Regions from separate parts of the Nonomuraea sp. NPDC049486 genome, predicted to be linked through region 3. Evidence: riboswitches for the same ligand, from Rfam matches in the RefSeq annotation. Region 3 holds a riboswitch; each other region holds the start of a gene.

Region 1 (6,872 bases), on a different contig from region 3:
CAGGCGCTCTTCGAAGTCGCCGCGGTAGCGGGAGCCGGCGACCAGGGCGCCGAGGTCAAGCGTGTAGAGCTGCTTGTCCTTCAGCGTCTCGGGCACCTCGCCCCTGACGATCTTCTGCGACAGGCCCTCGACGACGGCGGTCTTGCCGACGCCGGGCTCGCCGATGAGAACGGGGTTGTTCTTGGTCCTCCGGGAGAGGACCTGCATGACCCGCTCGATCTCCTTCTCACGGCCGATGACCGGATCCAGCTTGCCCTCGCGGGCGGCCTGGGTCAGGTTGCGGCCGAACTGGTCGAGCACCAGGGACGTCGACGGGGCCGACTCCTGGGGGCCGCCGGCGGCGGCCGGCTCCTTGCCCTGGTAACCGTGGAGCAGCTGGATTACCTGCTGCCGCACCCGGTTGAGATCAGCTCCAAGCTTGACCAGCACCTGGGCGGCCACACCCTCACCCTCGCGGATGAGACCGAGCAGGATGTGCTCGGTGCCGATGTAGTTGTGACCCAGCTGCAAAGCCTCACGGAGCGACAGCTCGAGGACCTTCTTGGCCCGCGGGGTGAAGGGAATGTGCCCCGACGGAGCCGACTGGCCCTGGCCGATGATCTCCTCGACCTGCTGACGCACGCCCTCAAGGCTGATGCCGAGGCTCTCCAGAGCCTTGGCGGCCACGCCCTCACCTTCGTGGATCAAACCAAGAAGAATGTGCTCAGTGCCGATGTAGTTGTGGTTGAGCATCCTGGCCTCTTCTTGGGCCAGGACGACAACACGCCTTGCTCGGTCGGTGAACCTCTCGAACATCTCGTCGCTCCTCACAGAGCGGTCAGTCAGGCCGGTAAATCCGGTCCCGTCATCCCGCATGCTAGCCCTGGCTCGGCGAACCGTGCCCTCTGCCGCTGACGCGCTCTATAGCAGAGAGCGTTCCCCGAGAGCAGGGCGTTCACCCTCCATCCAACTATGGTTCGGGGGTGACGTGTTCCCGATACGCCGCAAGCGAACGATGTTTGGGACGCATGGGTACTGCGGCTCTTATTCGCCGCCGGCGGCGGTGGCAGATCACACGGATCGGCGATGGGGACGCCTGACGGGCCGGCCCTTGGGTCGGGTCGTCGCCCGTCATCATGCCCATGCATCCTGAGACGCCGGGTCCGTATCTCTTACACCCTGCCATCGTATGTGGCGATGCAAACGCGGGCCAAGCGGATGTGCATCGCATCACCCAGAGCGAAATCCGCCGCCTGATCAGTCTGGTCAGCGACGTTACCAGTCCGGCGTGATCGCCAAGGCCCGGAGGGACGGAACGGTAGGTGGCCTACCCGACGCGGGAAGTGCGCGCAATGCGCGGCAGCGGCCCCTTCAGAGAAGCCGTACAACAGAGATGGGGCCCCAGATCGCCCGAAAGCGCTGGAGCCCCGTCATCCCCGACAAAACCGCCAAAACACGCGCCCGGCGGTTCGATGCGAAGACCCAAATGCCCATGTTTCGGGCGAATCGAAGATCGACAGAACGGAAAGTGTCCACGATCTGAGATTCGCCCTGAACGATCATGCGCTTATGGCGACCGCCGGGGTCCTTAGGCGAGCGGCATAAGCGCATGGTCAGCCGACGGCTCCCTTAGTGGGCCGCCTCGTACTTCTCGACGACGGTGGAGGCGATCCGGCCTCGCTCACTGACGGGCAGACCGTGGGCCTTGGCCCACTGCCTGATCTCGGCGCTCTTCTCGCGGCTCATCGCCCGCTGACCGCCGCGGCCTCGACGGCGCGTGGTGACCGCCCCTGCCCTGCGAGCGTGCTGCACGAAAGGCGTGAGAGCGTCCCTCAGCTTCTTGGCGTTAACGTCGCTGAGGTCAATCTCATAGGAAGCGCCGTCAATAGCGAAGCTGACCGTCTCATTGGCCTCGCCCCCATCGAGGTCATCGATGAGAATCTCCTGGATCTGCTTGGCCATCTACGCAATCCTTTCCGGAGCATTGTTTCATTCGCTCGACCAAACATATACCCGGAAAGACGTTAAGACAATTCAGCTCAGCGACGATTCCGCTGAGTCGCTGATCAGTTGCTCTTCTCGGCCTGATCCTGCCGGTTTGGCCGCCTCCCAGGGCCCTCGGCGCGCACCAACTTCACCACCCCAAAGATGAAGGCGCCCCCCACGACGAGCGGCGGGATGAGCGCCGACAAAACCTCTGTCACAACTTCCATTCGTCCTCGCCTCCACAGCGGACGGGGGGTTTCCTGGCCTTTTATGCACGGGCGGTGCGGCGGGCGCGGGCTTGACCGCCCCGGGTGTCGCCCTGTCGACGACCTTCGCACCGCAGACCATAGCGGCACACAGATGCCCATAGCCTGGCAGGGGCATCAACATCCGGCAACCCGGACGCCTCATAGCCTAATGCCAGTCTCTCCAGGTGCCTTACCGGATCTACCCCAAGTTTCCTGAAAAGCGGCGCCCAGGCTTCCCAGCTCAGGAATGATCTTTAACGACGAGGGTTCCGGCCAGCTTGTCATGGGGCCCACGCTGCAGCGGCTTGTCGATCAGGATGAGCAGGCCCACCGCGAACACGTACATTCCGGCCAGCAGATTGAGCACCGGAATGCCCATCACGATGGCCGGGGCCGGATAGCCGAGGACCCGTTTCAACCGGTCACGCGCCCCCAGCCGGGCCGGTTCCACCCGAATGCGCATGATCGCCTTGCCGAACGTGCGCCCGCCTCGTGAAAGCGTGACCCAGTCGTAGACCGTATAACCCAGCCCGGCCAACACCCATGCGAACACGCCCGGCAAACGGCCCCCGAAGAGCTCCAGCACCCCGACAGTCCGGAAGATGCCCCACAGCGCGATGAACAGAATGTAATAGAACACCCCGAAGACGAGCGCTTCAATGAGCCGGGCGGCCAGCCGTTCCCACCATTCCGCGGGCACCGGATCGGCCCGCGGCGTCGTGGCCATAACCCTCACCTCGCCCCATCGGTGTCCCGACCGTTCCCATTCTGGTACGGAGCACACACGCGAAAACAGGGACCGGTGGATCACCGATCCCTGTTTTCCGAGCCGTACAGGCTACTTGATCTTCACCACGACGGTGCCGGCGAACTTGTCGGCGAACGTCTGCTGCAGCGGCTTGTCCCACAGCTGCGAGGCGGCGTTGAGCATGACCGCGATCGCGCCGAGGAAGGCACCGACGAGCGGGAGGATCCCGAGCGCATAGCCGCCCCACGTGCCGCCGGCCCGCTTCAGGGCCATGTTGCCCGGCAGGCCGCCGGGCGGCATGGCGCCGCCCACGGGGACGACCTTGATCCCCATCACCATCTTGCCGACCGTCTGACCGTTCATCTTGGTCATGAAGTAGTCGTAGGCGACGTAGAGGCCGACCAGCAGGATCCACTGGATGAGACCGATCAGGAACGAGCTGAAGAAGCCCGTCGTGACACCCGTCACCGAGTTGTAGCTGGCCACGAAGAAGATGCCCAGCACCAGGGAGATGAGGAAATAGACGACGCCGAAGATGCAGCCGTCGATGAGACGGGCCACCAGCCGCTGCCACCACTCCGCCAGCGGCGCGGGGGCACCCGGAGGCTGCACGCCGACCGGCTGGCCGTAGCCCGGCTGCCCGTAGGCGGGCTGACCGTACTGCTGGCCGTACTGGGGCTGCTGACCGTAGCCGGGCTGGCCGTACTGCTGCTGGCCATACTGCGCCTGCTGACCGTAGCCGGGCTGGCCGTACTGCTGCCCTGACTGCGGCTGCTGACCGTAACCCTGCTGGCCGTAGGCCTGCTGACCGTAGCCGGACTGGGAATCGGGCTGCTGGCCGTAACCGGGCTGGGAGGGGGCCTGCTGACCGTAGCCCTGCTGACCGTAAGCCTGCTGACCCGAGGAGGGCTGCTGGCCGTAGCCCTGCTGACCCGAGGAGGGCTGCTGGCCGTAGCCGGGCTGGCCGTACTGGGGCTGACCGTACTGGGGCTGCTGACCGTAGTCAGGTTGCGAGGGAGCCTGCTGGCCGTACTGGGGCTGCTGGCCGTAGTCAGGCTGGGAAGGGGCCTGCTGGCCGTACTGGGGCTGGCCGTAGTCGGGTTGCGAGGGAGCCTGCTGACCGTACTGAGGCTGCTGACCGTAACCCTGCTGGCCGTAGTCGGGCTGCTGGCCGTACTGGGGCTGGCCGTAGCCCGGCTGGGACGCGCCCTGCTGGCCGTAGCCCTGCTGACCCGGCTGACCGTACTGCTGCTGCTGCCCGTACGGGGGCTGCTGGCCGTACTGGCCCTGGCCGTAGGGGTCGTCGGCCCTGTAGCCCACGACCGTCGCGTCGGGATCCTCCCCATGGGGGTGTCCCGGGTTGTGCCCGTATCCCGGATGATTCTCGCTGGATTCATCCTGCGGATACGGCGGCTGTCCGGTGCTCACCGTGTCACCTCGCTTCGCGTGCGCATGTGGCACGTGTCAGGGCACATGCCTGTCCTGGACAACGTATCGACATGGGTATCAACAATCACCTTTTCTGTCAGTCAAGATCCGCATCACCCGAGGTCAGGTGGAGCAACATCCGTGTGTTCCCCAGGGTGTTGGGCTTGACGTGTTCCAGGTCCAGGAACTCGGCCACGCCCTCGTCGTACGAGGCCAGGAGTTCGGCGTAGACCTCGGGCGAGACCGGGGTGCCTTTGATCACCCGGAATCCGTGTCTCGCGAAGAAGTCGACCTCGAATGTGAGGCAGAAAACACGCTGCAGGCCGAGTTCTTTGGCCGTGTCGATGAGGGCCGTGACGATGCGGTGGCCGATGGCCAGCCCGCGCGCCTCCGGGTGGACCGCCACGGTGCGGATCTCCGCCAGGTCCTCCCAGAGGACGTGCAGCGCCCCGCAGCCGACGACCTTGCCGTCGCGCTCGGCGACCCAGAACTCCTGCACGTCCTCGTACAGGGTGACCGTGGCCTTCTCCAGCAGCCGGGGGCCGGGGCCTCCATAGGTGTCGACCAGGAATTTGATGGCCTTGACGTCCGGCGTCCGGGCACGCCGGACCAGGACCTGCGTGTCGGGAAGGGGACGTTCGGCGACCTGCTCCATGACCCTCCAGCCTACAGTTTGTGATTACGGCTCACCCCTAACCCCGGACTTGCGCCCATCTTGTAACGTCTCGTGGCTGTACGAGCACCTGTGGCGTTGGAGGTTTCCTACCGTTCCATGCCTGGTCCAAGCAGGCACAAAGAGGACATGAAGTCTTTGCCATACCGGGCTTTACGAGACCACCTTGTGACCCCCCGGTTGTGAAATCTCTACAGAGTCTGTAGTTCCGGTTGAGCAGGAACCCTCGGTGCATTAGTGTCCAGCGTCGATGTCCCCGCGCATGTGGCGCGGAGACGCGCCCAATCCCCGCAAGGGGAGCCGGGGACCCGCCGGCGGCGTTCGAGCGGCGCCACCAGGGGTGAGTCCGAGCACCTCGCTCGGTAGGGCCGGTCCGAGCCCGAACCCGTCAGCTAGCCCGGTCGGCGCGCTACGGAAGGAGCTCGATTGGTGAAGCGCACGCGCGACCGCAGGGGGAGTTCCGCGGGCGAGCGCGCCCGCCCTCCGGAACGGGCCGGCTACGGCCGCAGGCTGGGCATCGTGGGCGCCACCCTCGCCGCGCTGCTCGTCGCCGCTCCCGCGGGGACCGTCGCCGCCGACCCCAAGCCCTCGCTCAAGGAGCTCTCCGAGCAGGTCGAGGAGATGCACCTGGAGATCGAGACCCTCACCGAGCAGTACAACGGGCAGCGCGAGAAGCTCAAGACGGCCAAGAAGGCCGTGGAGAACGCCAAGAAGAGGCTCGCCGCCAGCGAGGCCGACCTGGCCACGAAGAAGACCAGGGCGTCGCAGCTGGTCGAGGCCGAATACATGTCGGGCGGCCTCAGCCGGGTGCTCGCCTTCACCACCGGCGGCGACCCCGAGAGCTACCTCGACCGCGCGGCCACCACCTACGCCCTGCGACAGCAGCAGAGCGAGGAGGTCCTCAAGCTGACCAAGGCGATGGACGCGGCCGAGCGGGCCAGGACCGGCGCCCAGACCCGCATCGACGAGGTCAACAAGATCGTCAAGGACCTCGGCGCCAAGCGCGACCGGATCTCCAAGCTCGTCACCAAGGTCGAGAGCCGGTTGTTCCAGCGCGCGCTCGGCGAGGCCGGCCGCCCCGGCACCAGGGCCGTCAAGGTGACCCTGCCCATCCCCGGCGACGGCAAGGCGGCCCAGGCCGCCCGCTGGGCCCTCACCCAGCAGCTCAAGCCGTACGTCTGGGGCGCGGAAGGCCCCAACGGCTACGACTGCTCGGGGCTGGTCATGGCCGCCTACCAGCGCGTCGGCATCTCGCTGCCGCACTACACCGGCGACCAGTGGACCGCGGGCAGGCACATCGCGCGCGAGGAGCTGCGCCCCGGCGACCTGGTCTTCTTCTACAGCGACCTGCACCACGTGGGCATCTACCTCGGCGGCGGCATGATGGTGCACGCGCCGCGCACGGGCGACGTCGTACGCATCGCCTCACTCGACCGGCGCCCCTACGCCGGAGCGGTGCGCATCGCCGACTGACGGCTAGATCAGCTGGCGGCGCGCGGCCCAGGCCACGGCTTCGATGGCCGTGGCCACCCCGATCCGGTCGCAGATGCCCCTCAGTCTTCGGCGCACCGTGCGGCCGCTGCAATCAAGGCGCCTCCCCACTCGGTCTACTGTGACGCCCTTGGCCAGCTCCGCCAGCAACGCCAGATCTGCATGGCTCAGTTCAACATTTTCACTGAGCACATCCATCGGGAGCCCTCCCCCCCAACAGCACTACTCGGTGACGTCCTGGCACGAGCGAAAGGCTGCTCGCCCCGACTACGTAAACGCATCCGGCAAAGGCCGTCAAGCGTAAGATCTGCCCTACTTG
Region 2 (6,872 bases), on a different contig from region 3:
ACATCTTCCGCTGATGACCGTCAAGACCCGTCGCTACTCCGCCCGTGACGTGACCGTGCTGGTCATCGGGGTGGGGGTGGCCGTCATCGTCAACGTGGGCCTCATCTGGGGGCCCACGCTGGCCTCCGTCGCCCTGTCCGCCACCGACTGGAACGGCTTCGGGCCGATCGAGTGGATCGGCGGGCGGAACTACTCCGACCTGGCCGGCGAGTATCCGCCGTTCTGGTCGGCCGTCCGCAACAACATCCTCTGGCTGGTCTTCCTCGGGCTGGTCGCGACCCCGTTCGGGCTGTTCTGCGCGGTGCTGCTGGACCGGCGGCTGCGCGGCTCGCGCTTCTACCAGAGCGCCCTGTACATGCCGGTCGTGCTGTCGCTGGCGGTGGTCGGGTTCATCGCCCAGCTCGTCTACTCGCACGACTACGGCGTGCTGAACGCCGTCACCGGGCTGTCGGCCGACTGGCTCGGCGACCGGTCGATCAACATCTGGGTGGTCATGGTGGCGGCGGCCTGGCGGCACGTCGGCTACGTCATGATCATCTATCTGGCCGGGCTGAAGGCGGTGGACCCGGCGCTCAAGGAGGCCGCCGCCATCGACGGGGCCAACGAGAGGCAGGCGTTCTTCCGGGTGGTGTTCCCGACGCTGCGGCCGGTCAACGTGATCGTGCTGGTGATCACGGTGATCGAGGCGCTGCGCGCGTTCGACATCGTCTACGCCATCAACAAGGGCAGGAACGGGCTCGAACTGCTGTCGGTGCTGGTCACCGAGAACATCGTGGGCGAGGCCAGCCGGATCGGGTTCGGCTCGGCCATCGCGGTGATCCTGCTGGTGATCTCGCTCGGGTTCATCGTCACCTACCTGTCGCAGCTGTTCAGGGAGGAACGATGACGCTGACCGCGCCCGTCGGCACCAGCCCGGAACGCGAGGCGGCGCCGCCGCCCCGGCGCGGGGCCCGGCCGCTGCGCTGGCTGCTGCACGCCTTCCTGGCGGTGGTGGCCCTCGGCTGGCTGATGCCGCTCCTGCTGGCCGTGTACGCGTCGCTGCGCCCGTACGACGAGACCGCCCGCCTGGGCTACTTCTCGCTGCCCGAGCAGCTCACGCTCGACTACTACGGGCAGGCGTGGAGCCAGGCCGAGCTGCCCCGCTACTACCTGAACACGCTGATCATCGTGATCCCGGCGCTGGTGCTGACGCTGTTCCTGGCCTCGTTCGTGGCGTTCGCCATCGCGCGGGCGCGCATCCCCGGCCGCAAGACGCTGCTCATCGTGTTCACCGCGGGCAACCTGCTGCCGCCACAGGTCCTCATCACCCCGCTGTACTCGCTCTACACGCTGATCCCGCTGCCCGCGTGGCTGTCGGACTCGCAGTCCCTGTACGACTCGTACCTGGGGCTGATCCTGATCCACGTGGCGTTCCAGTTCGGGTTCTGCGTGTTCGTCATCGCGAACTTCATGCGCACGATCCCCGAGGAGATCTCCGAGGCGGCGCTGGTCGACGGGGCGAGCCTGTGGCGCCGCTACTGGACGCTGACGCTGCCGCTGTGCAGGCCCGTGCTGGCGGCGCTGGGCACGCTGCAGTTCACCTGGATGTACAACGACTTCCTGTGGGCGCTGGTGCTCATGGTGTCGGGCGACAAGCTGCCCGTCACCTCGGCGCTGAACAACCTGCGCGGCCAGTTCTTCACCGACTACAACCTGCTGGCCGCCGGATCGGTGCTGGTGGCGCTGCCGACGCTGATCGTGTTCCAGCTGCTGCACAAGCATTTCGTGGCCGGGCTGACGCTCGGCTCGACGAAGGGATGAATCAGAGCAGGGCGTGGAAGCGGGCGGCGACCCGGTCCCAGGACCACTCGCCGACGACCCAGTCGCGGCCGGTCTCGCCCATCTTCCGCGCCTGCTCGGGACGGGTCAGCAGCTCGACGACGGCGCGGGCCGCGGGGGCCGGGTCCGCGCCGTCGACGACCAGGCCGGTCTCGCCGTCGCGTACGGCCTCGGGCGCGCCGCCCGAGCGGCCGGCCACGACCGGCAGGCCGGTCGCGGCCGCCTCCAGGAACACGATGCCGAGCCCCTCCACGTCGATCCCGCCCCATCGGGTACGGCACGGCATGGCGAAGACGTCGGCGGCGGCGTAGTAGCCGGGCAGGTCGGCGGCCGGGACGGTGCCGGTGAAGACGATCGACGGGTGCCCGCCGGCCAGCTTCTCCAGCGCGCGCCGGTGCGGCCCGCCGCCGACCAGGAGCAGCACGGCGTCCGGCACCGCGCCGAGCACCTCCGGCCAGGCCCTGATGAGCCGGTCCTGGCCCTTGCGCGGCACCAGCCTGGACACGCACGCCACCACCGGCCTGCCCGCCAGCCCCAGCTCCGCCTTGGCCGCCCCCGGGTGGAACAGGCCGGTGTCGACGCCGGGCGCGAGCCGTACCAGCTTGTCCTGCGGGATGGCCCGGGCCAGCCGCGCGCGCGTGTACTCGCCCAGGTAGGTGACCACGTCGGCGTGCGCGCCGATGCGGCGCAGCACCGCGCGGAAACCTGGCGCGCTCGCCCACGACGCCTCGTGGCCGTGGGTGAGCATCACCACGCGCCGCGCGCCCGCCGCGCGCAGGCGCGGCGCGAGCAGGCCGAGCGGCGCCGCCGCGCCGAACACGACGGTGTCCGCGCCGTGCCCGGCCACCAGCTCGGCCGCCGTACGGGCGACGGACGGGACGGGCAGCATGAGCCGCCCGGGGTGACGGACGACGGGGTACGGCTGACGGCGGTCGAACTCGGCGCACCCGCGCCAGGCGGGGGCGTAGACGACCGCGCCCGGGGTGCGCTGGGCCAGGCCGTGCACGAACGACTGGATGCCGCCCGGGCGGGGCGGGAAGTCGTTGGTGACGAAGACGACTCGGGTCACGGGCCGGGGACGCCGTTCAGCTTCGCCCAGGAGCGGGCCATCGCGATCCGTTCCGGTGCCGTGGGATGGGAGGCATAGAGCACATATTCCACTGCATCGGGCGACAAGTCGGAAATATTGGCTGTTGCCAGGCGTTTTTGCATCGCGGCGAACGTGACCGGATCCCGCGTCAGGTTCAGGGCGTGGGCGTCGGCCCTAGCCTCGATGTGGCGGCTGACGAAGTTCTGCGCGGGGCCGGACAGGAACGTCGCCAGCGTCATCAACCCCAGGATCGCGCCCGCCGCGCGCCAGTCGGCGATCGACGTGACCCCGGCGCGCCGGCGTACCGGCCCGAAGACCAGGAACAGCAGGATCGCGCCGAGCGCCGCGCCCAGCGCGCCGACGAGCGTGCCGTAGAGCACGTCGTTCTCCCCCGCGTGGCCCAGCTCGTGCGCCACCACCAGCTCGACCTCGGGCTGCGGGGCCTTGAGCAGGTTGTCGTAGACCACGATGCGGCGGGTGGCGCCGAACCCGGACACGTAGGCGTTCAGCGCGGTGGTGCGGCGGGAGGCGTCGGCCACCAGCACGTCCTCCACCGGCACCCCGTCGCGCTCGGCCATCGCCAGCAGGTTCGTCCGCAGCGGGCCTTCGGGCATGGACCTGAAGTCGTTGAACACCGGCTCGAACACCACCGGGTAGACGAAGGAGGCCGCCACGGTGAGCGCGAACGCCCCCGCCGCGGCGGGGATCCACCAGCGCCTGAACCGCCGGGCCAGCGCCACCACCGCCACGACCATCACGCCCAGCAGAGCCGTGTTGATGGCGATGCTCTTGAGCCGGTCGCCCGTCCAGGACGCCCAGTCCTGCGTGGAGAGGCCGTAGTCGCGCAGCACGGTCTCGAACCAGACGCCGAGCGGCCAGCGCAGCGCCTCCTCGACGACCGTGAGCACGAGCACCCCCAGCAGGACCCGCACCCACCACGGCCCGCGCAGCACCCCGAGGATTCTGGCGCCCAGCGGGGTGGCGACGAGCAGGCCCGCGAACACCAGCGTCAGGCCGAGCGACAGGTAGCCGGGCATGCCGGTGGCCGCGTCGAACGCCTGCGCGCGGGCGATCTGCCCGGCGGTGAAGTCCGCGGCCGGGTCGGCGGCCACCTCCGGCGCCCCCGGCAGCGCCTGCCACGGCGTCGTCAGCCCCACCACCACGAGGATCCCGACCCCCAGCACGACCCCGGCCACCCCAGCCTGCCGCCGCCCCCTCCGGCCAGCCCCACCGTCCTTGGGCTCCGGCCCGCCGTCCGTTGGGGGCGTCTGTCCGTCATCCGGGCGCGGACCGTTCTCGTGGGCGGATTCGCCGCCGGATCGGGTCCCGGCCTGCTCGCCCGCGGCGGCGTTCCTGTCGTGGCCGTCGTCCACTTCGCGTCCTCTCACCCCAGCTGGTCCCGCACGTACGCGCGCCACCCCCGGGTCAGGCCGCCGAGCGTGAGCCCCCGCGCGGCGAGTGCCCGGTCGGTGCCGACACTCTGGGCATCACGGTAGAGCCTCACCAGAGTCCCCTCGCCCGCGCTCTCGGCCAGGAACCGACACGCCAGCCACGCCTCCTGGTACGCCCGCGCCAGCGCGTCCCCCCGGGAGCCGAAGTCACCGGCCCCGGGCAGCTCGTCCGGCAGCCGCCCCGCCCGCACCTCGGCCGCCAGTTCGGCCGCCGCCACGGTGACCGCCAGCCCCGCGTCCCGATAGGCCACGTAGTCGGCGAATCCCTCGTACAGCCAGCCGGGCAGCCCGTCGGTGCCAGCGGCGACGTGCGTGAGCTCATGGGCGAGCACCACGTCCCTGCCGGTCGGGTTGAGCCGCGCGAAACCCTCGGGCACCACGATCACCCGCCGCCCGTCGGCCACCGCCGCCAGCCCGCGCACGTCGGCGACGCCGGCCAGCCGCGCGGCCTGCTCTCCTGACGCGGGCACCAGCACCAGCGGGCGCACGGGCCGGCCCAGCACGCCCGACACCCGTCGCCCCGCCGCGTCGGCCCGCCGCGCCAGATCGGCCAGCAGCCCGGGATCGGCCCGCTGCCCGGCGACCAGCGCCCGCTCGCCGCGCGCGACGCCCAGCTCGCCCCGCCACAGCTCCCGCACCCCGGCCAGCTCGTCGGGCACCCCGGCGGACCACGACTCCGGCGCCGCCCCGCCGGCCGCGGCCACGGCGAGGACCAGCCCCGTCACCACCGCTCGACGGCCCACGATCCCGGACATGCTGTCCGATGCTAGCGGCGGGACGCCCGTCCCACGCATCACGAAGGCCCCGCCCCCAGTCAGGGGCGGGGCCTTCGCGATCGGTCACAGACCGGGGCGTACCGCGCCGGCGAACGACGACTTGCGCCATCCGTTCAGCTTCTCGACGCGCACCGTCTTGCCCGAGCTCGGCGAGTGCACCATCTTGCCCTTGCCGATGTACATGCCCACGTGGCCGAGCCCGCGGAAGAACATCAGGTCACCCGGCTTCAGGTTCTTGTAGGAGACCTTCTTCCTGATGCCCGCGAACTGGCTGTTCGTCACGCGCGGGATCTTGACCCCGGCCTTCCGCCAGGCGAACTGGACGAGACCTGAGCAGTCGAAGGCGTGCGGCCCGGTGGCCCCGTAGCGGTACGGGTCACCGATCTGCTTCTTGGCCACCGCGACGGCCTTGTGGGCCTTCACCTTCTGGCGGGCCGCCTTCGCCTGCTTCTTGGACAGGACCTTCTTCGAAGTCGCCTTCTTGGAAGCAGTGGTCTTGACGGCCTCGACCGTCGTCACCGAAGCTCCGGCCGGGGCGATCACCGTGTCCGCCTGCGCCGCCGGGACGTGGAGGGCCAGCCCTCCGGCCGTCACGGTCATGCTGAGCGCCACGCCACTGACGGCAAGGCGAGACAGACGGGGGTTCTTAGGGGAGGTAGACAGGATTGCTCCTTGAGTCTTCCACGAACGCCTACCGGGTTAGCTGACGGATTCGGGCCTGGAAGTCGCCCTACGGCGCGTCGCCGCGCCGATTCACCCCTGATCCCGCCCTGAAATGACGGGATCTATGGTTCCCCGGCTCCGTGCCTCCTGGCTGCACGGATTCGGCAGGCCACCACCCGGGTGAAGGTTCCCGGAGATGCGGCGGTGACCGGCGGATTCTTGTTCGTCCACGTCGCGGCGCCGGCGGCGCGGCGGCGATGGCCGGCGGCGGGCATGGAGTGTCCGCCGCGACGCCAGAACCTACGCCTGAAGTCATGGGCTGGCAAAGGCACGGTAAGCACATGACGATCTGACAAGCCCGCTGTCAGACCCGCGGATCCCTGCTGGCAAGCCAGTCCCGTTACCCAGATGTGACCATACTCACACTTGCCGCCCTGACGATGTGTCAGAGCCCTTCTGTCACATCAGTCACAGACGTTTCAGCGGCTCACGGGCGTACCGCGCCGACGAGCCGGCGCCCGTACGCGGAGAGCGGGACGACCTTGACCACGTCACCGGTCTGCGGCGCGTGCACGATCTTGCCGTTTCCCGCATAGATGCTCACGTGGCCCAGCCCCTCGCTGAAGATGAGGTCACCGGGCTCCAGGGCGTCCAGCGACACCCTCCGGCTCGCGCCCCAGGCCCACTGCTGCCACGTCGTACGCGGCAGGGAGACGCCGGCCGCGCGCCACGAGGCCTGCGTCAGGCCGGAGCAGTCCCAGCCGCCGGGGCCGGTGCCGCCGAACTGGTAGGGCTTGCCGATCTGCGCGTACGCGAAGTTGAGCACCGCCGCCGCGCTCCCCGAGGCGGGGCCGGTGTACTTGACGCCGGTGCTGTTCGGGTCGCCGACGCGGTAGGCCCCGAGGCGGTTGAGCAGCTTCTTCTGCTGGGCGATCAGCTTCTCGATCTCGGAGCGCTCCTTCTTGACCTTGTCGCGCTCCTCGTCGGCCTCGCCCAGAGCCTCCTGGGCCTTGTCACGCTCGGTCTTGAGCCCGCGGTTCTCCCGGTCGAAGGCGGCCAGCCTGCCGGCGCGGT
Region 3 (6,872 bases):
TTACCGCTACTTTATTTCCGCTCTCTTGACGTTAATCGGCAAGGGTGATCACACTGTGCGAACCACCGCGCATCGATAAGGAGTCCCATGCGCCGCTCCCTCGTGGCCCTAGCGACCGCCGCGCTCTTAACTCCCGCACTCACCATCCCCGCACCGGCCCAGGCCGCCGCCGGGCCCGTCAACCTCGCGCTCGCCGGCGCCGCCACCGCCTCCAGCGTCGAGCTGGACCGCGCCGACTTCGTGGCCGCGCACGTCAACGACGGCGACACCGCCACCCGCTGGTCATCGAAGTACCAGGACGACAACTGGGTCCAGGTCCAGCTCGCCGCACCCGCCAAGGTCGACCACGTGACACTTCACTGGCCGAACGCCTGCGCGCGCGACTTCGTCCTGCAGACCTCGGCCGACGGTCAGACCTGGACCGACGTCGCCTCGCTGCGGCGCGACACGTGCCCGCGCACCGACGTGATCGACGTGCGCTCCGCAGAGCCGGTCTCGTACGTGCGCGTGCACGGGAAGCAGCGCTGGGCCGCGTACGGTTACTCGATCTCCGAGTTCGAGATCTGGGACGGTCCGCCCGCCGCCCCCGAGCCCACGCTCGGCCTGCTGCCCAAGCCGGTGTCGCTCACCGAGACCGGCGGCGCCCCGTACACGCTGCACCGCAACACCCGCGTCCTGGCCCTCGGCGACGCCGCCCAGGCGCCCGCGAACCACCTGGCCCGCCTGCTGCGCCGGGCCACCGGCCACAAGCTGACGGTCGCCGCCGCCGGCCGCGGCCCGGCGCCCATCGTCATCGAGGTCGGCGCCGGCAAGGCGCCCGAGGGCCACGAGGCCGAGGGGTACACGCTGTCGGTGACCGCCGCCGAGGTGCGTATCCGCGCCGCCACCCCGAACGGCGCGCTCCACGGCGTCCAGACGCTCCGCCAGCTCTTCCCGCAGTGGGCCGAGTCGGGCGAGGTCGTCGGCGCCGAATGGACGGTGCCCGCCGTGGAGATCACCGACTACCCGCGCTTCGCGCACCGCGGCATGATGCTCGACGTCGCCCGCAGCTTCTACCCGGTGGACGAGGTCAAGACCTACATCGACGCCGCCGCCCAGTTCAAGGTCAACCGCCTGCACCTGCACCTGACCGACGACCAGGGCTGGCGCATCGCCCTCGACGACCCGGCGAGCAACCCGTCCGGCATCGACTACGGCGCCCTCACCGAGGTCGGCGGCGCCACCGCGATGACCGAGCGGGGCACCGAGCCCGGCATCACCGGCTTCTACACCAAGGCCGACTACGCCGAGATCGTCCGCTACGCCGGCGAGCACGGGATGACCGTCATCCCCGAGGTCGACCTGCCCGGCCACGTCAACTCGGCGCTGCACTCCATCCCGCAGCTCAACACCCCGGGCGCGCGGCCGGCACTCAAGCCGGGCGAGACCACCGTCCCGCACAACGGCACCGGCGCCGTCGGCTACTCCTCCCTGGACGCGCACAGCTCGGTCACGTACGAGTTCGCCGAGCACGTGCTCACCGAGATCGCCGCCATGACCCCGGGCCCCTACCTGCACATCGGCGGCGACGAGGCGTTCTCGACCAGCCACGCGGACTACGTCAAGATGGTCGACGCCTTCACCGGCAACGTGCGCGCCCTCGGCAAGACCGTCGTGGGCTGGAACGAGTACGCCGGCACCGCGCTGCCGCGGGACAACGCGGTGGTGCAGTTCTGGAACGGCAACCGGAACGCCGTGGCCGCCGCCGTGAACGACCGCGGCGCCCAGGTCGTGCTCTCCCCGGCCGCGCACGCGTACGTGCCGCAGAAGCAGGATTCGCGCCAGCCCGAGGGCGGCACCTGGGCGTGCGGCGGGCCGTGCGGCCTGGACCGCCACTACAACTGGGACCCCGGCACGTACATCCCCGGCATCCAGGAGAGCAGCGTGCTCGGCGTGGAGTCGGCGGTGTGGGGCGAGTTCATCCGCCGCGTCGAGCAGGCGCAGTACTACGCCTACCCGCGCCTGATCGCCACCGCCGAGGTCGGCTGGACACCCCAGGACCAGCGGGACTACGCCGACTTCAAGAACCGCCTGGCGAAGATGGGCGGCAGGCTGACCGTGCAGGGCACGAACTTCTTCCCGACCGCCGACGTGCCCTGGCGGCTGGAGATCCTCGGCGGATCGGTGAGCACCCGCACCGGCCGGCCCACCGGCGCCTCCTGGACCCTCACCGCGCCCGGCCACACCGCCGCCGGCCTGGAGGCGGCCGTCACCTGGAGCGACGGCGTCCAGGAGCCCGTGACCCCGGCCACCACCAGGGAGGGAAGCATCCCCGGCATGCGGATCAACGCCGCCTTCACCGTGACCTCGGCCAGGACCTTCAGCCGGCCCGGCACCTACACCGGCACGCTGACGGTCCGCACGCCGGGCGGCGCGCCCGTCACGGGGGACCTGACGGTCACCGTCACGGGGTGAGCTCACCCTTCAGGCACAGCAGGAGACCGCGCGTCAGGGTGGTGGACGTGAAGCCGGACCCGGCGAGCGCGGCCTGGACCTTGACCGCGATCTCCTGCGCCTTGGCGGCGCCCGGCGGCTCGTAGAACAGGTAGAGCGAGCCGCCGGGCGCGAGCGCGTGCTTGACCGCCGCCAGCTCGGCGGCGGGGGAGCGGGTCCAGAAGACGTTCACGTTGACGGCGAACACCTTGTCGTACGGGCCGCCGGGCAGCCCGCCGCCGTCGAGCTCGGCCTGCTCGATCACCGCGGCGCCCGCCTCGACGTGGCGGGCGTTGCGCTCGCGTGCGGCCTTTACCGCCGCCGCCGACCGGTCGATCGCGGTGACGGAGGCGGAGCGCTCGCAGAGCAGTCCGACGGCGACGCCGCGGCCGCAGCCGATCTCCAGAACCCGCTCGCCCGGCCGCGTCTCCAGGGTCTCGACGGCCCACAGCAGCCTCTCCGGCACCTTCATGACGGTGAAGCTAGCACCGCGCCCGGTGTCCGCCTGCCGGACATTACGTTTATGTCAGCTTTTGTCCTGGCAAGAGTCATACGCCAGCTTGAACCGCGAGACACAGGAGCCGACCGTGCACCATTTCGCGATCGCCACCGTCGCCGAAGAGAGCACCGACTTCCGCCGGGTCCTGTGGACCGGGGAGAAGGTCCAGGTCGTCACCATGACCATCCCGCCGGGCGGTGAGATCGGCGAGGAGGTGCACGAGGACACCGACCAGATCCTCACCTTCGTCTCCGGGACCGGAGAGGCCCGTGTCGGCGGTGAGGTCCGTCCGGTGAAGGCGGGCGACCTGGTCGCCGTCCCGGCGGGCACCCCGCACAACTTCGTCAACACCGGCGCCGCGCCGCTCGTGCTCCACACGGCGTACGGGCCGCCCGAGCACGCCGACGGCACCGTGCACAAGACCAAGGAGGAGGCCGACCTGGCCGAGTCCGGCGAGGGCTCGCGCTAGAAGGACAGGCCGGTCGGGAAGCGGCAGTCGCCGGAGCGGCAGTCGGCGAGGCTCCGGGCGGCGAGGTCGCGGGCCCGGGCCAGCTCGGCGATCCTCGCGTCGATGCGCTCCACCACCGCTTCCAGCCGCCACCGCTCGCTCGCGCAGGTCGCGCCGCCCGCGTCGTGGGAGCGCAGGGCGCCGGCCACCTCGTCCAGCGTGAAACCCAGCTCCTGCAGGGCCTTGGCGGCGCGGATCCTGGACACCGCCGACGCGTCGAACACCCGGTAGCCCGACGGCCTGCGCCCCGCCGCCGGCAGCACGCCGCGGCGCTCGTAGAAGCGGACCGTGTCCACGCTGACCCCGGCCTCGCGGGCCACCTCGCCGATCTTCACACCGCTCTCCTCTTGACCCTGGACCTAGGTCCAGACTCTACGCTCCGGAAGTGACGGAAGGAGAGCACATCATGGACACCCCACCGATCGTCTGCGACATGACCACCGCCCGCGACACCCCCGAGGAACGGCTGGCCGAGTACCGGCGGCTGTTCGGCGAGGCGCTCACCGGACGCGAGCGGACCGCCGGGGGCATCCGGTTCCGGTTCCGCGCCGGTGACGGGGTCGAGGAGTGGGTACGGGATCTCGCCGCGCGGGAGAAGGCGTGCTGCGCGTTCTTCACCTTCGAGGTCACGGCGCCGGGTGACGAGGTGATCTGGGACGCGGCCGCGCCCGATGACGCGGGGCCGATCCTGGAGGAGTTCTACCTGCTGCCGGAGACGGCGGTGGGTCCGGCCGAGCTGCTGCGGCGCATGGAGGAGCGTGGGCTCAGGATCCACCAGGGCTGAGACGACTGTGACGCCTCCCTCAACGGGAGGCGTCACAGAGCGGGTCAGGCCGGACGGCCCAGGCTGCGGAGCTGGTCGGGGGTCAGGGCGGAGACGTTGTGGTCGATGGGCTTGTCGGAGTACTGGTGGATGGTCCACGACTTCCAGTCCGCCGGCGGGGTGATCTCGCCCTTGGGCTTGCTGTAGTGGGCCACCCAGAGCGGGTACTCCGACAGTCCCGCGCCGTAGGTGTCGGCGAAGTGCCAGCCGCTGTAGAACAGCGGCGTGACGCCGGTCTTGGCCTTGACGTGCGACAGCCAGGCCTTGGCCCAGGCGTTCACCTCGGAGACGGACCTGCCGTTGGTCGTCTCCAGGTCCAGCACCAGCAGGTCGCCGGGCTTGGCGGGCTGGGAGTTCACCACGGACAGGAAGTGCTCGGCCTCGGCGATCGGGTTGTTGCGCGGGTGCGCGTAGTGGTACGCGCCGCGCACGATGCCCTTCTTGTCCAGCTCCTGCCAGTGCCGGGCGAAGGTCTTGTCGGTGAAGCCGGTGCCCTCGGTGGCCTTGATGATGCCGAACTCGGCCGGGCTGGCCGCCCAGTCATGGTCGGGCTGGTAGTTCGACACGTCCTGGCCGTACGTGAGCTGGGCCGCCTGCTGCTGGGCGATGGCCGGGTTCGGCTCGACGGGGGCGGCGGCGCCGCCGGTGGCGGCGATGGCGGTGCCGGTCACGCTGGCGACGGCGGTGGTCCCCGCCAGCAGCGCGCCGGCGAAGGCGTACTTGAGACGGTTGCTGGGACGGTACTTCAGCGCAGCGGCAAGCCGAGGCTTGGGCATGAGGAAATGACTCCTTGCTTCCATGCCGCCTACCGGGTTAGCTGACGGGTTCGGAGTTGGAAGTCCCCTACGGACGCTGGCGTCCGATTCACCCCAGGAAGTGGGTCCCCGGCTCCGCGAGACGCGGATTCGGCGGCCGTGCGCTGCCCTGGCGTGAGGGGGACACCGTCAGGACAGCGCACGGTCCGGTCAATCGATGCGGCAACAGAGTTGAGGTATCACCGCGAATACGCAAAAGGTATATATGCAGACAAAAATATTGCAAGTATGACATATCCGGTTTGGCGGTTCGGACCCGGGGTAACACCCCCGAAACCCCTTGTACGTAAGGGAATCCGGCCTCCGGGTAAAATCTCCCGCCGGTGCCGTCACGGCGCCGCGAAAGTGCCCTGCCTGCGCACCGTGTGCCAGCGCAGCCGCACCCCGAGCAGCGCGGTCGCCACCGACTGGAACACCACCAGATACATCAGCTGCCGGTACACCAGCTGCTGCAGCGGCAGCACCCACAGCGCCGACACCCGCTCCCGGTCCAGCCGCAGCGCGTACCAGCCCGCCGCCGCCTGCACCACCACGAACCCGGCCCACACCGCCACCGCCGGCAGCGGGTCGCCGACCGCCGTGTGGTAGACGGCCATCAGGTCCACCACCGGCGCCAGCAGCGGCAGCAGCACGTGGAACAGCGCCAGGTAACCCAGGCAGCGGCGGCCGAACGGACCCGGCTCGGCCAGCGCGCGGCGGTGCTTCCACATCGCCTGCATCGTGCCGTAGCACCAGCGGTAGCGCTGCCGCCACAGCTGCCCCAGGGTCGCGGGCGCCTCCGTCCACGCCAGCGCCCGCTCCTCGTACACCACCCGCCAGCCCGCCCGGCACAGCGCCATCGTCAGGTCGGTGTCCTCGGCCAGCGTGTCGGTGCTCACCCCGCCGAGCCCGACCAGCGCGCCGCGCCGGAACGCGCCGATCGCCCCCGGCACCGTCGGCATGCAGTCGAGCAGCTCGAACGCGCGCCGGTCCAGGTTGAAGCCGATCACGTACTCGACGTGCTGCCAGCGGCCGATGAGCCCGCGCCGGTTGCCGACCTTGGTGTTGCCGCTCACCGCGCCCACGCGGGGGTCGGCGAGCCGGCGCACGAGATGCCCGATCGTGTCCGGCTCGAACACCGTGTCACCGTCGACCATGACGAGGAACTCGTGGCGCGCGTGCCGGATGCCGGTGTTCAGTGCGGCGGCCTTGCCGGCGTTGTCCTGCCTGATCACCCGTACTCCCGGCAGCCGCGGCCCGGCGGCGGCCTCGGCGGTGCGGTCCGTGGAACCGTCGTCCACCACCAGCACCTCCACCGGCCCGGGGTACGCGGTCGCGACGAGCGAGCGCACGGTCGCGGCGATCCCCGCCTCTTCGTTGTACGCGGGCACGATCACGCTCACCCCCGGCGGCCGTTCCCAGGTCAGGGCCGGTCCCGGACCCCGGGAGCGCCGGGCGTGCACCCGGGCCAGCACCACCAGGAGCAGCAGCCGGGCCAGCGTCAGCACGCCGGTGGCGAACAGCACCCACCACAGCGCGTCCGTGAACGCGTTCGCCGCGCGCTGCGCCAGGCCGAGCGCGGCGCCGGCGATCCGCTCCGGCTGCGCGGCCGGCCGGTGCGCCGACGGCATGCCGAGCGCGGAGGTCAGCGTCTCGGCGCGGTAGCCGGCCCGGTCCAGCCGGTCGAGCAGGCGGCAGACGGCCTCGACTGTCTGGGCGCGGTCGCCGCCGGAGTCGTGCATCATCACCACCGCCCCGCGCCCGCCCCGCGGGAAC
Region 4 (6,872 bases), on a different contig from region 3:
CTCATGATCCCCAGAATGCCCCCATCGCCGGTTACAGCGGGGTAACCGTCACCGTTCCGACCCTGTAACCGGCCCCCGGCTTTCCTGGAGGCACACACGGCCGACCGAAACGGAGACATCATGTTCGGCTCGAAGATCCGCAGGTTCGTCCTGGCCGCCGTCGTCCTGGCCGCCGGCGTGGGCTGGATGGCCGGCTCGGAAGAGGAGCCCGTCAGGGACGGCGAGCAGTTCACCGCCTGCATGCGCGCTCACGGGCTGCCCGGCTTCCCCGAGGTCGTGCTCTCCTCGGACGGGCTGGTCAACCTCGACATCAAGGGTGAGCGCGTCGACGTCCTGTCGGGGAAGTACGGGGCGGCGGTCGAAGCGTGCGATTCACTGCTGCCCGCGGGTTCCCGGTTGCCGGGCGCGCCGACAGCGCCGACAGCGCCGCCGTTCCCGTCCTGACCCGCAGGGCACTGGGCTACGTCCGGGCGGCGATCCACCGATCGGTGGATCGCCGCCTCCGCCGTCCGGCGGCCAGGTCCCGTCTCCTGGTCGGTGTCGGCGGAAGTGCCGGTCGTAGCAGGCTGAATGCGCCAACCACCGAAGGGACGCGCGCATGCCACCAGTGATCGAGGTACGCGACCTCCACAAACGCTATGACGACAAGATCGCGGTCGACGACGTCTCGCTCACCGTCCAGGAGGGTGAGATCTTCGGGATCCTCGGCCCGAACGGCGCCGGCAAGACGACGACCGTGGAGTGCGTCGAGGGCCTCCGCACCCCGGACCGCGGTGAGATCAAGGTGCTCGGGCTGGACCCTCTCCGTGACCGCGCCGAGCTGACCCGCCGGCTCGGCGTCCAGTTGCAGGCCGGCCACCTCCCCGAGCGGCTCCAGGTCGCCGAGGCCCTGGAGCTCTACAGCTCCTTCTATCCCGAGCCCGCCGACTGGCGCGGACTGCTGGACGGCCTCGGCCTGGCGGACAAGGCGAGGACCAGGTACGCCAAGCTGTCCGGCGGCCAGAAACAACGGCTCTCGATCGCGCTGGCGCTCGTCGGCAGCCCCAGGGTGGCGATCCTCGACGAGCTCACCACCGGCCTCGACCCGCAGGCCCGGCGCGACACCTGGGACCTGATCGAGGGCGTGCGCTCTCGCGGGGTGACGATCGTGCTGGTCACCCACTTCATGGAGGAGGCCGAGCGGCTGTGCGACCGGCTCGCGCTGATCGACGCCGGCCGCGTCGTCATGGTGGACACCCCGGCCGGTCTGACCGAGCGGGCGTGCGCCGGGCAGCGGATCCAGTTCCGCCCGTCCAGGCCGATGGACGACCGCCTGCTGACGAGCCTGCCCGACGTCTCCGGCGTCACCCGCAGGGGAGAGCTGGTCATCGTCAACGGCAACGACAACGCGCTCAACGCCGTCACCACCGTGCTGGCCCGCAACCGGATCGTGGCCCATCAACTGCGCGTCGAGCAGGCGAGCCTGGAGGACGCGTTCGTCCGGCTGACCGGCAAGCGTCCCGGCCCCCGGTGACACATCAGAGAGAGGCCCCCATGCCCATGTCAGCATCGAAGACCGCCGAGCGGGGTTCCGCGACCTGGCGGCTCATCAAGGCCGAGAGCACGTTGTGCGTCCGGGACAAGGTCGGCCCCCTGTGGGGCATCGGCTTCCCGCTGATCCTGCTGGTCATCCTCGGCAGCGTCTCCGATCTGCGGACGCCCGTGGAGGGCGGCGGCGGCCTGACGTACTTCGACCTCTACGTCCCTGTTCTGGTTCTGTTCAACCTGGCCATCCTGGCCACGGCCTCCCTGCCGACCACGCTCGCGGGATACCGGGAGAACGGCGTGCTGCGGCGCATGCGGACCACCCCGGTCGGCCCCGCCCGCGTGCTCGCCGCCCAGCTCGTGGCCAACTTCGCCATCGCGGTCGTCGCGATGGTCCTGTTCCTCGCGGTGGCCGGGTTCGGCTTCGGCGTCGGCCTGCCGGAGCACCTTCCCGGTTTCGCCCTCGCCTGGCTGCTCGCGGCGGCCGCGCTGCTCGCGATCGGCCTGCTGATCACCGCGCTCGCGCCCGGGCGCGGCCCGGCCACGGCGATCGGCACGGTGCTGTTCTTCCCGATGATGTTCTTCGCCGGACTGTGGGTGCCGATCTCGCAGATGCCGCCGCTGCTGCGGGACATCGCCCACTACACCCCGCTCGGCGCGGGCATGGGGGCGTTCCAGGACGCGTACCAGGGTCACTTCCCGTCCACCGTGCCGCTGCTGACCCTGGCGGCCTACGCGGTGGTGTGCGCGTCCGTCGCGATCCGCTGGTTCCGCTGGGAATAGCCGCCCGGAATAGAATCCGGCAAGGGAGAGGGAGCCTTGAAGACTTCGCCACAGCCGCCGTTCCTTCTGGTCAACGTGGTGCCCTACGCGCTGCTGGCGCTCCTCGTCGCGATCCTGCTGGTCGTGGAGGACTGGACGGGCTCCTTGCTCGTCGACCTCGGTCTGTGCGCCCTGGCCGCCGCGTGGATGCTCGGCATGTTCACCCTGCGTCCCGGCTGGTGGGGCCGGCTACGGACCATGGGGGTGTTCGTCGCGGGGCTGCTCGTGATCACCGCGGTCCTGGTGATCCGTCATCCCCTCTTCGGGCTCCTCACCCCCGCCGCCTACATCTACTCCTTCACGGTCCTGCGCTGGCCGTGGCGGCTGCTGGGGGTGGCCGCCACGGCGGTCCTGGCCGGTACCGCGCAGGCGTCCAACATCCCCAGGACCGACGTCCTCGGCCTGACGCTGGCCGTGATCGTCATCGCCTTCAACATCGCCATGATGTGCGCCTGCGCCTGGGGCCTGTGGCTCGCCGAGAAGGAGGAGGAGCGGCGCGAGCAGACCCTCGGAGAGCTGAGCCGGACGAACCGGCTGCTGGAGGCGTCGCTCGCCGAGAACGCCGGCCTGCACGCCCAGCTGCTCGCCCAGGCGAGGGAGGCGGGCGTGCTCGACGAGCGCCGGCGGATGGCCCGCGAGATCCATGACACCCTGGCGCAGGGGCTCACCGGCATCATCGCGCAGCTCCAGGCGGCCGAGCAGATGCACGAGGTCCCGGCGCCGTGGCGCCGGCCCTTCGACGCCGTCAAGAACCTGGCGAGGGAGAGCCTGGCCGAGGCGCGGCGCTCGGTCGACGCGCTCCGGCCCGAGCCGCTGCGGACCGCGCGCCTGAGCGACGCCCTCGCCGACGTCGCCGGCCGGTGGTCGAGGCTGCACGGGCTCGCCGTTCAGGTCACGACGACCGGCACGGCGCTGCCGATGACACCGGAGGCCGAGTTCGCGCTGCTGCGCACGGCCCAGGAGGCACTGGCCAACGTGGCCAAGCACGCGCACGCCACCAGGGTCGGCGTGACCCTGTCCTACCTGGACCACGAGGTCGCGCTGGACGTACGTGACGACGGCAGGGGCTTCGACCCCGCGGGTCTCGACACGGACGGCGGGTCACCGCCGCCCCGCGGCGGCGGATTCGGCCTGACCATCATGCGTCAGCGCGTCGAAGGACTGTCCGGCACGCTGCGGATCGAGTCCGAGCCCGGAGCCGGCACCGGGATCTCGGCCTGCGTCCCCACCCTGCCGGCCGGGAGCCACGCATGACCGATCACGCGGCCACGGTCCGGTTGTTGATCGCGGACGACCATCCCGTCGTCAGGGACGGGCTGAGCAGCATGTTCGCCTCCGCGCCGGGATTCGAGGTGCTGGGCGAAGCGGCGGACGGCGCCGCGGCCGTACGGCTCGCCCAGGAGCTCCGGCCCGACGTGATCCTGATGGACCTGCGCATGCCGGGCATGGACGGGTTGACCGCGATCAACGAGCTGACCAGGCTGGGCGTCACCGCGCGCGTGCTGGTCCTGACGACCTACGACACCGACACCCATGTCCTCCCGGCGATCGAGGCGGGGGCGACCGGCTACCTGCTCAAGGACTCTCCCCGGGAGGAGTTGCTGCGAGGCGCGCGGGCCGCCGCCAAGGGAGAGAGCGTGCTGTCCCCCTCGGTGGCGGCACGGCTGATGAACCGGGTCAGGACCCCCGCGCCGCAACTCCTCAGCCGTCGTGAGCTCGAGGTCCTCGAACTCGTGGCGGCCGGGAACACCAACCGTGAGGCGGCCGCCCGGCTGTTCATCACCGAGGCCACGGTCAAGAGTCACCTTCTGAACATCTACGCCAAGCTGGGCGTGGGGGACCGCGCCGCCGCCGTCACCGAGGCGTTCCACCGAGGGCTGCTCGTCCCGCGATGACGCTGGAGATCCCCTTCTCAGTGCATCGAGATGTGCACGTGGTCGAAGTGGTTCTCGGTGATGCTGCCCCGGTCGGACATGCCGCTCCAGCCCGAGCCGTGGTTGATCCGCTGCTTCCAGATCACGTACTTCACGCCCAGCTTGCCGCGGTTCTGCACGGCCCATTCGGCGATGCGGTCGCCGAGGGCCGTGTTGGTCCCTGACGGCATCGAGCCGCCGGTGCTCATCATGAAGTCGCAGGCCCGGCCCAGCGGATGCTCGCCGCTCGACCCGGAGCGGAAGCAGCCCACGCTGAACGGCAGGGCGAAGTTCTTCGCGATCTCGGTCTTCATCAGCCGGGTGCGGGGCGTGATGTTGTCGGCGCCCGACGGGAGCTGCGGCGCCCAGGTGCCGTCGGAACGGCGGCCGGTGGCGATCGGCACCAGATCTTCCAGCTTCTTCTCGATGTCCTTGATGACGCCCTCGGCCTCTTCGCGCTGGCCGGCCACCTCGGCGGCGTCGGACTCGATCTCCTTGGTCAGCGCCGTGGCCTCGTCGGCCGCCTTCTTCGTCTCGTCGCGGGCCTCGGCCACCTTGTCGACCAGCGCCTGCTGCTCGGCCGTGAGCTGCGCCAGCAGGGCGGCGTTGCGGCCGTCGGGCAACTGGATCAGGCTCGGCAGCTGCATGCCACCGCTCTGGTACTGCAGCAGGGCCAGCTCGGCGACCCGGTCCTCGGCGGAGCTCAGGGTCTGCTCGGCGGTGGCCAGCCGTTTGTCGGCCTCCTCCGCCGCCTTGCGGGCCTCGGCCAGCTCGACGCGCTTGAGGTTGTAGCGCTCGATCAGCTTGTCGACCTTGGCGTTGAGCTGCTTCAGCTCCCTGCGGAGCTGCTGCTCGCCGGGCTTGGGGTCCGCCGCCGCGGACGTGGTAAGGGCCGGGGTGAAAAGCACCGCCGCGGCGGTGACGAAACCGATGGCAAGATGCGCGGGGGACGCTGCCGCCACGTGATGGGTCCTCTCCCTCTGCCGGCCGGGTTAGCTGACGGGTTCGGGTACGGGAGCGCTCCCTACCACCGAAGTGGATTCACCCCAAGTGCGATTGGGTCCCCGGCTCCTGGGCAACTCGCCCAGGATTAGGCATGTTCACACGGCGCTTTACGGTCGTGCTGGAAGGGATAGTAGTGGTAGATCACAAGTAATGCGAGTCAAACGGAAATCTCTTAGTGATCTACCTGTGATCGAAGCATGCGTGCGGCTTCTTCGGGGAGCACGTCGTTGACGAACGCGCCCATGGCCGACTCGGATCCTGCCAGATACTTCAGCTTGCCCGGGGCCCGCCTGATGGAGAACAGCTCCAGGTGCAGGTAGCCCAGCTCGCGGTCCTGCCGGACCGGCGCCTGGTGCCAGGCCGAGATGTACGGCATCGGCACCCCGAACAGCCCGTCCAGCGCGCGCAGCACCGAGGTGTAGAGCGGGGCGAACGCGGACCGCTCGGCCTCCGACAGCGCCGCCAGGTCGGGCACCTGCCGGTGCGGGTAGAGGTGCACCTCGAACGGCCAGCGCGCGGCCGCCGGCACGAACGCCGTCCACAGCTCGTTGGCCGCCACCACCCGGACCCCGGCCTCCCGCTCGGCGGCCAGCACGTCCGCGTACAGGTTGCGGCCCTGTCGCCGCTCCGCGTACCGCCGGGCCGCCCCGAGCTGCAGTTTGGTGCGCGGCGTCACGTACGGGTACGCGTAGATCTGCCCGTGCGGGTGGAAGAGCGTGATGCCGATCTCCTCGCCCCGGTTCTCGAAGCAGAAGACCTGCTCGACGCCCTCCAGTGCGGACAGCTCGGCCGTACGGTCGGCCCAGGCCTCCATGACCAGCTCCACCCGGTCGTCGGAGAGCTGGGAGAAGGACGAGTCGTGCGTCGAGGTGAAGCACACCACCTCGCACCGCCCCATGCCCGGCCGGACCTCGCTCAGCCCCCCGACATCCTGATAAGTCCCGAGATTGCCGGAGAAGGAGGGGAAGCGGTTCTCGAACACGACCACGTCGTAGTCGTACGCCGGGATCTCCGACGCCCGCGTGTCGGACGACGGGCACAGCGGGCACTCGTCGGGCGGCGGCAGGAACGTCCGGGTCTGCCGGTGGCCCGCCATCGCGATCCACTCCTCGGTCAGCGGGTCGTAGCGCAGCTCCGACGCCACCGGCCGCGGGTCCAGCGGCCGCCGGTCGATCGCGCTGCGGTCGGCGCCGTCGCTCCGGTCGAAGTAGATGAGCTCCCGGCCGTCGGCCAGCTCGGTGATGGTGCGCTTCACGCCGCCCCCTCTGCGATGATCAACTCTCCGGCCCTGTCGGCCAGCTCCCTGCGTGCCTCCTCGGGCAGCCCCGCGTCGCTGATGACCACGTCGGCCTCCGTCAGCTCGGCGATGGTGCTGATGCCGACCGTGTTCCACTTGGTGTGGTCGGCCGGCACCACGAGCCGGTGCGCGGCGCTGACCAGCTCACGGTCGGTCTCGGACTCCAGCAGGTTGGGAGTGGTGAACCCGGCGCGCAGGCTCATCCCGTGCACCCCGAGGAAGAGCGTGTCGACGTGCAGGCGGCGGATCGCGGCCACCGCGACCGGGCCGACAAGCGCGTCGGAGGGGGTGCGCACGCCGCCGGTGAGCAC

The links. Region 3 has a riboswitch for cyclic di-AMP ahead of AB0K05_RS20330 (GH25 family lysozyme). Riboswitches for the same ligand answer to the same signal wherever they lie in the genome.
Region 1: linked by a shared signal. The riboswitch ahead of AB0K05_RS13455 (C40 family peptidase) and the one ahead of AB0K05_RS20330 (GH25 family lysozyme) in region 3 are both predicted to bind cyclic di-AMP.
Region 2: linked by a shared signal. The riboswitch ahead of AB0K05_RS05760 (C40 family peptidase) and the one ahead of AB0K05_RS20330 (GH25 family lysozyme) in region 3 are both predicted to bind cyclic di-AMP.
Region 4: linked by a shared signal. The riboswitch ahead of AB0K05_RS42260 (hypothetical protein) and the one ahead of AB0K05_RS20330 (GH25 family lysozyme) in region 3 are both predicted to bind cyclic di-AMP.

What each region holds. Positions count from the first base shown of each region.
Region 1 is NZ_JBFAPV010000004.1:215,560-222,431, reverse strand. It holds gene AB0K05_RS13480 (ATP-dependent Clp protease ATP-binding subunit) at 1-795, opposite strand, end outside; gene AB0K05_RS13475 (Lsr2 family protein) at 1,609-1,941, opposite strand; gene AB0K05_RS13470 (RDD family protein) at 2,455-2,940, opposite strand; gene AB0K05_RS13465 (RDD family protein) at 3,052-4,389, opposite strand; gene AB0K05_RS13460 (amino-acid N-acetyltransferase) at 4,487-5,044, opposite strand; cyclic di-AMP (ydaO/yuaA leader) riboswitch at 5,331-5,485, shown strand; gene AB0K05_RS13455 (C40 family peptidase) at 5,492-6,535, shown strand; gene AB0K05_RS13450 (LuxR C-terminal-related transcriptional regulator) at 6,539-6,751, opposite strand.
Region 2 is NZ_JBFAPV010000002.1:181,511-188,382, reverse strand. It holds gene AB0K05_RS05790 (ABC transporter substrate-binding protein) at 1-14, shown strand, start outside; gene AB0K05_RS05785 (sugar ABC transporter permease) at 14-886, shown strand; gene AB0K05_RS05780 (carbohydrate ABC transporter permease) at 883-1,800, shown strand; gene AB0K05_RS05775 (glycosyltransferase family 4 protein) at 1,802-2,887, opposite strand; gene AB0K05_RS05770 (M48 family metallopeptidase) at 2,884-4,296, opposite strand; gene AB0K05_RS05765 (hypothetical protein) at 4,293-5,114, opposite strand; gene AB0K05_RS05760 (C40 family peptidase) at 5,199-5,747, opposite strand; cyclic di-AMP (ydaO/yuaA leader) riboswitch at 5,809-5,975, opposite strand; gene AB0K05_RS05755 (NlpC/P60 family protein) at 6,286-6,872, opposite strand, start outside.
Region 3 is NZ_JBFAPV010000006.1:324,048-330,919, forward strand. It holds gene AB0K05_RS20305 (family 20 glycosylhydrolase) at 88-2,454, shown strand; gene AB0K05_RS20310 (class I SAM-dependent methyltransferase) at 2,444-2,944, opposite strand; gene AB0K05_RS20315 (cupin domain-containing protein) at 3,060-3,440, shown strand; gene AB0K05_RS20320 (MerR family transcriptional regulator) at 3,437-3,814, opposite strand; gene AB0K05_RS20325 (hypothetical protein) at 3,886-4,263, shown strand; gene AB0K05_RS20330 (GH25 family lysozyme) at 4,308-5,078, opposite strand; cyclic di-AMP (ydaO/yuaA leader) riboswitch at 5,090-5,223, opposite strand; gene AB0K05_RS20335 (bifunctional polysaccharide deacetylase/glycosyltransferase family 2 protein) at 5,447-6,872, opposite strand, start outside.
Region 4 is NZ_JBFAPV010000027.1:13,518-20,389, reverse strand. It holds gene AB0K05_RS42290 (response regulator transcription factor) at 1-5, opposite strand, end outside; gene AB0K05_RS42285 (hypothetical protein) at 121-444, shown strand; gene AB0K05_RS42280 (ABC transporter ATP-binding protein) at 599-1,513, shown strand; gene AB0K05_RS42275 (ABC transporter permease) at 1,534-2,307, shown strand; gene AB0K05_RS42270 (sensor histidine kinase) at 2,344-3,600, shown strand; gene AB0K05_RS42265 (response regulator transcription factor) at 3,597-4,241, shown strand; gene AB0K05_RS42260 (hypothetical protein) at 4,259-5,221, opposite strand; cyclic di-AMP (ydaO/yuaA leader) riboswitch at 5,227-5,366, opposite strand; gene galT (galactose-1-phosphate uridylyltransferase) at 5,437-6,519, opposite strand; gene AB0K05_RS42250 (DeoR/GlpR family DNA-binding transcription regulator) at 6,516-6,872, opposite strand, start outside.